2 regions of the Paenibacillus sp. Y412MC10 genome follow, and region 2 is predicted to be linked to the other one. Evidence: predicted binding sites of a transcription regulator. Region 2 holds the regulator's gene; the other holds the start of a gene.
The links. Region 2 encodes CtsR, which represses protease genes until heat stress. Its sites were predicted from a motif close to ATGGTCAATAAAGGTCAAACA; they were not measured.
Positions count from the first base shown of each region.

Region 1: clpP (ATP-dependent Clp endopeptidase proteolytic subunit ClpP) is a predicted target of CtsR. The motif match lies at 1,740-1,760, and genes of this name have one in related genera.

Region 1 is NC_013406.1:217,894-221,309, reverse strand. It holds gene gap (type I glyceraldehyde-3-phosphate dehydrogenase) at 1-198, opposite strand, end outside; gene GYMC10_RS01080 (sugar-binding transcriptional regulator) at 298-1,341, opposite strand; tRNA gene GYMC10_RS01075 (tRNA-Arg) at 1,599-1,673, shown strand; gene clpP (ATP-dependent Clp endopeptidase proteolytic subunit ClpP) at 1,836-2,432, shown strand; gene GYMC10_RS01065 (PdaC/SigV domain-containing protein) at 2,918-3,416, opposite strand, start outside.
Region 2 is NC_013406.1:6,468,115-6,471,530, forward strand. It holds gene clpC (ATP-dependent protease ATP-binding subunit ClpC) at 1-134, opposite strand, end outside; gene GYMC10_RS28695 (protein arginine kinase) at 254-1,318, opposite strand; gene GYMC10_RS28700 (hypothetical protein) at 1,357-1,881, opposite strand; gene GYMC10_RS28705 (CtsR family transcriptional regulator) at 1,906-2,367, opposite strand; gene GYMC10_RS28710 (GntR family transcriptional regulator) at 2,715-3,416, opposite strand, start outside.

The DNA.
Region 1 (3,416 bases), 870 kb from region 2:
GACAACGAGTGCGCCTTCTTTAGCTTCAACAGTTGCATTCAGTCTGCCATGAGTCGTGTCATATTTCAAAAGGTGTGCCAGCGTTTTTACGTCCGTCAAATCGTTGATTGCCACGATTTCAACTTCGCTGTTGTTCAGCGCAGCGCGGAATACGTTACGTCCAATACGTCCAAAACCGTTAATACCTACTTTAACCATGAGTAGTTCCCTCCATATTTGTAAAATTTATATATTCAAGATTGGCCGTTAAGCCAATCAAGACAACAAAAATGAAAAATCAGTTGTACGCCCGCGGACTCAGATGCCGGCGTCAATTTCCTTCTCGACTTCCAATGCCGCGGCTTCATCCGTAACGAGAATGTCCTCGTGCCCGAATTTCAGCACCGCGTGAATCGCTTTGCCCTTGCCTTGCCCTCCAGCAATGCCGATGATGGTCTCCGTCCGCATAATATCCTCAAGCCGGAGTCCAAGGGTAAGCATTTTGTGGACAACTTCGCCATCTTCGCTGAAATAATAGCCGAAGGATTCCGCGATCGCGCCATCTGCCTGCAAGTTCCGGATAGAGCCTTCATCCAGCTTCCGCCGTCTGGCCATCTCCATGGCATCCCCGATGCCGTGAATAATGACGCGGCTGCGCCTGATCACATCCACGATCTCTTGGATGTGCTGATCCTGAACCAACGATTGATAAGCATCCTCGCTGAGCAGATCCGGAACATGAAGCAATCGGTACTCAGCCCCAACGCGCTTAGCCATTTTGGAAGCAATGGTGTTCGCTTGAATCTCCATGCTCTCCCCGAGGCCGCCACGCGCCGGCACAAACCAAGTGCTTGTCAACGGTTCGCCGCCAGGCAAAGAGGACATCTGCTCTGCCACTTCGGCGAGCGTGGAGCCGCCTGTTACGGCAATCGTATCTCCATCCTGGACAAAGTTAAGCAGCGTTCTTGCTCCGGCCCGGCCAAGCTCACGTTTGACTTCCGGAGATGACTCGCTGTCACCGGGAATAATGACCACTTTACGAAGCCCGTAAGCCTGACGAATCTTCTCTTCCAGTTCAACCAGTCCGAACAACTCATTCATGACCGGTTCCAACTCCTCCAGCAAGCATATCCCTGAGCCGCTGATCCGCATGCCGAGCGTTTCAATCTCGATCAGCCCTTGCGCTTTCAGAAGATCAGTCTCTGCTCTGAGAACACGCTCGGTCATCGATAACGATGAAGCCAGTGTTCTTCGGCCAACAATTCCGGACAACTTGATCTGATGAAGGATGGTATACCTTCGTTTAAGAGTGTCCATCAGATCCGGCAGAAGTTGCTCTTGTATTTCTAATAGGTTACGCATGCATTCCACTCCTGCAAACTTCGTCTCGGCTCTCCTACCTGGTCGTAAAATGTCCCAGTTAAACTTTTTAAGTCCCACCCTTATTCTAACCAATAATCATGCCGGTTGCAAGTGTCCGAAAGTATATTTCTCTACCCCAGGCATTCTTATACATTATGGCCAACTACCGGCTCGTCTATATAATAGGAACAAAGTTTTGTCCGCTATTGTATTTTTGAAATAGATGCGGTATAATCAACTTCGTTGCTGATTTTTGTGCGCCCGTGGTCCAATGGATATGACGTAGGCCTCCGGAGCCTGAGATCGAGGTTCGATTCCTCGCGGGCGCGCCATTATAACATTTATTCTCTATACTGATTACCCTAAAGTGCCCATAACGGCTCTTTTTTTTACTCAATAGTTTGACTTTCTTTGACTTTTTGATTTAAATTGTTTATCATGTGGGTAATACGGTAACAGTATTTATATGAGGTACTTAAGAGGAGGTTTTCCACGTGAGTTTTATACCTATGGTCGTTGAACAAAGCAACCGCGGTGAGCGGGCGTACGACATCTATTCCAGATTGCTGAAAGACCGCATTATCTTCCTCGGCTCCGACGTAAATGACGTGGTCGCCAATTCCATCATTGCCCAAATGCTGTTCTTGTCGGCTGAGGATCCCGAGAAGGATATTCATCTTTACATCAACAGCCCTGGCGGTTCCATTACCGCAGGTATGGCGATATTCGATACGATGCAGTTCATCAAGCCGGACGTCTCGACGATCTGTGTCGGCATGGCTGCTTCCATGGGCGCATTCCTGCTCAACGCAGGCGCTAAAGGCAAACGTTACGGACTGCCTAACAGCGAGATTATGATTCACCAGCCGCTCGGCGGCGCACAAGGTCAAGCCACGGATATTGAGATCCGTGCCCGCCGCATTCTGAAAATGCGCGACAAGCTGAACCGCATCCTGTCCGAACGCACCGGCCAACCGCTGGAGCGCATCGAGAAGGATACTGATCGCGACTACTTCATGACGGCTGACGAAGCCAAAGAGTATGGACTGATCGATCAAGTACTGGAAAACACACCGCCGCAAGGCTTATAAAAGAAATGAAGTAAAGGGCAGGCGCCGTTATCCGGTGCCTGCCTTTTCTTATCCTCTGGATTCATTGAAAACTTCGAGTACTAAATAGTGAGAGTATCCCCTTCGGTCGCTGTTGAAATCGGGAAACTGGAATGAATTGAAAAAGGTTGTTTCCCGATTTCAAAGGCGAACGCGTTGCTCCTCCAAGGATACTCTCACTTCGGTACGATTTTTTCAATAAAACATAAAGACGGTAAGGCCATCCCCCTCCTAAAAGGCCTGTCTTAACTTGAGGGGAGGGGAAAAAGGGTACGCCTATGGTGAGATACACAAAAAAACCCCTTGATCATAGGGCGCAGGAGTATATGCTCCACGCTCAATTGATCAGGGGATTTATCGCAACGGGTTCCAGCACAGTGTTACATCAGGACAGCATCATGTATCTAAACAAGCTATAGTATGAAATTTAATGATTACAGTTTACACAAACCGCCTATCATATACTCTTACTTCCACTCTTTCAGCTTCAGCTCAAACTCAGGAAATCCATAGGCATAGGCGGTGTACTCATAAAGCTGGAAGTACAGCACCGCCGCGTTATCCTTCACGTAGAAGTCGGCATCGGCAGGCACTCCCTCAAAACCGCCGAGGTAACCTCCCTCTTTCTTCATCTTGCTCAGCACAAGGTTGTTCAGCTTCTGCTTGTTCTTGCCCTGCATGTTAATGAAATCGCCCAGCTTCATTTGCTTGCCGTCCTTCAAGGAGAACGTGAAGCTTTTACGGAAGGTCATGCCATGGGCACCGCCGGTGTACGAATAATCATACGCCGTAATGCTCAGGATGTCGTTCTGGTTGTAATGGACCACGAAGTCACCGCTGAATTCGTAAGGGAAACTGGATTCCGACGGCGGGAATTCCTCGGCGTTTCCTTCCGCACCGGTGATTACGCCGGACGCATTTTCTTTCAACACTTTGTTGATTTCGGCTTGGACCTCTGCATTATCG
Region 2 (3,416 bases):
ATGCCGTCTCCCTCACGAATAAGTCCAAGCAGGATATGTTCTGTGCCGATATTGTTGTGACCCAGGCGTACCGCTTCTTCCTGAGCCAATGCAAGCACCTTTTGTGCGCGTTCCGTAAATCTGCCAAACATCATAGTATTGCACCTCCACGTTTCAATTAATATATTGAACCTCGCGGATTTCGGTGTATCGCCAGCTAAGACGTTTATACCGTCATCCAACTGTAAAGCGAGAAATAATAACTAACAACTTCTTAACGGTTGCCCAATGTCTCCCGAATGAGCTTAGCCCTGTACATATCGCGTTCGGAAGGATTCATGCCCTCTCCATAGGTCTTCTGGAGAAATCCCGGCTGCGTCTTCACGTTCAGCTCGTTCATGACCGGAATTTCCGGCCCTTCCAGCAGGCCGAGATCCACGCCTAGCCGAACATCGGACAAGCGCTGAGCCGCTTCCTTGGAATCCATGACCGCTGCATAGGACAGGATGCCGTATGAACGCATGACCCGGTCCGTAATACGGAGCTTGGATTCACTGAGGAGCCGCGCCCTGGCATTCTTCTCATGCTCGATGATTTGCAGCGCTACGCTGTGCAGATTCTCGATGATCTCCGACTCGGTTTGCCCGAGCGTAATCTGATTCGAGATTTGAAACAGGTTGCCTAAAGCTTCGCTGCCCTCGCCGTAAATTCCTCTAACGGTCAAGCCTACCTGCGATACGGCCGAGAGAATCCGATTGATCTGCTGCGTCATGACGAGCGCGGGCAGATGCATCATGACCGAAGCGCGAAGGCCGGTGCCGACATTGGTCGGACAGCTCGTTAGGTAACCCCGTTTGTCATCAAAAGCATAATCGATCTCGGATTCGAAGATATCATCCAGCGCCGTCGCGCGGCTCCATGCCTCCCGAACCTGGAATCCGGGATACAGACACTGTATGCGCAGGTGATCCTCTTCGTTGATCATAATGCTGACGGATTCATCTTCGGTAAGGATGACGGCACCGTTCCGGGATTCATTAGCCAGATTGGGACTGATCAGATGCTTCTCGACGAGAACCTTCTTATCCAGCTCATCAATCTCACTTAATTTAATTACATGCAAATGCCCGAAATCCTGCAAATCCTCCTTATCCTTTAACACATGGGTCAGGCGCTCTAGCACTTCTCCCGACTGCTGATCCGTTGCAAGCAGCGGGAAAGGAAGATGCTGCAGGTTGCGCGCCACCCTCACGCGGGTGCTGATGACAATGTCGGAATCCTGACCGTTCCCGCGCATCCACTCGCTCAGCGCCGAATCGGTAAACCGGAGATTAGACATCACGCATTCCTCCTACTAAAGTGCAAAATGTAACGATCTTATCCCTGAGCAATGTTACGCTCCAGCTCACGGATTTGGTCCCGGATCTCGGCAGCCGCTTCAAATTCCTCCTGCAGGATCCTCATTTGAAGCTCCTTTTTAAGCTCATCGATCCGGCGTTTGATCTGAATCCGGCCGCCGGTACGCTTCGGCACTTTGCCCACATGGGAAGTTCCCCCATGGACTCGCTTGAACAACGGATCCAATCGATCCGAGAAATATTTATAACACGAGCTGCAGCCGAACCGGCCAAGCTTGCTGAACTGGGAATACGTCATGCCGCATTCCTCGCATTGCAGCGTCTGGGCCGTTTTCGCACCGGGGGTCTGGCCCTTGCCTGAAGGATCCAGATCCAGCAGGCCTGACAGCAAACTGTGTATAGAAAAACCATTCGACGTACCGGGGATCAATTCCCCTTTTTCGCGGGCACAAGTTTCACAAAAATGAAACTCCGTTTTCTCCCCGTTCACAATTTTGGTGAAATGAAGTGTCGCCGGCCGTTTACCGCATTCTTGGCATAACATACTCCGATGCCTCCTTACACAGACTCACTTACCTAATAAAGAAATAAGCATCGCCTTCATAATCCTTGCGCGCAGCTCATCCCGATAAGGAAGCTTCACATTCAGGCATTCCCTTGAAACGGCGGCCCGCATCAGGCTGGCCTCCCGCTTTGTCAAAAACCGGGATTCCTCCAGCTGGTAGATCAAGCCTTCCGCTACCGTCTGGTCAATCATGCTGCCGATGGTATGATGAAGGTGCTGCTGGAGTGCAGTATGCTGGGGAAGCTCGATACGCTGGATGCGTATGTATCCGCCTCCGCCGCGCTTGCTCTCGACAAGAAAGCCCTTCTCCAGCGTGAACCGAGTGCTGATCACGTAATTGATCTGGGAAGGAACGCAAGAAAATTGCTCCGCCAAATCGTTGCGTTGAATTTCGACGGTTCCTTCCGGACTTTCTTGCAAAATGCTCTTCAGGTATTGTTCGATAATATCAGAGATATTACGCATGGTCTGTTCATCCTCCACTGTTTGAAACGTTAAGACGGATAGTGATCTTACACGTCCGCACAGAGCCTTGCTTATACGTTGATTAACCATAATCAAAATCAGCGAACCCTCTCGTTGACTTTGACTTTCTTTGACTTTGATCTCATTATAGCACATTTTTTCATTTTGCCAAGAGGGTACTTCTCAAATGTTCGCGCTATGCATGTATTCTTATTGTACCCACTTCTTCGATCGCTTATAGCCCTTCTCCGAAGAACAATTCAACCGAAGGAATAAAAAAAGAAGCAGCCACCGTACCGGATTAAAACCAGTCTCTCTTGGCCACTTCTTCCTGTTGTTTCTGTATCTTAAGCATCATAACTGATCAAATAATGCTGCAGCTCCGTATTGTAATACCCGATGCTGTATTCAATGATGCTGCCCGTCTGGTCGTAGGAGGATCTCAACCGCTTCAGTAACGGGGTCCCGGCGCTTACGCCCAGCAGTGAGGCAATCTCCTCATTAGCCACGGTCGCCAGGAAACGGTCCCGGAAATTCTCCAGCGTGATTTGACTCTCCTCGATACGTTCATACAAGGACGGCAGTTCGCTTGAATCGAACTCCTCCCCCATGTCCACCAGGGACGATACGTAATGGGTGTAGTAGATAAACGGGCTCCCGTCCAGCAAATACAGCCGCTCGATCAGCAGGCACCGCTCACCGAATTTCAGGAACAATTCGCTGTCCGGTTCATTGTGCACCCATTCCGTCTTCAGATGGCGCTTCCGGATCTGGTGGCCCTCTTCAACCAAAATCTCGGTAAACAGCTTCCCCTTGGACAGCTTGGAAAAGGACGTGTTCCGGGTCACGATCGTCCCCACACCGCTCCGCTTCTCAACATACCCTTCCTGGTACAATTCCTGGATCGCATTGCGAACCGTCATTTTGCTGACGTTAAATTCCTGTTCCAGCTGCGGCTCGGAAGGAATATGGGAACCAAGTGGATATACCCCATGCAGAATCCGATCTTTAATGATCTTCTTGATTTGCAAGTATAATGGACCGTTCTT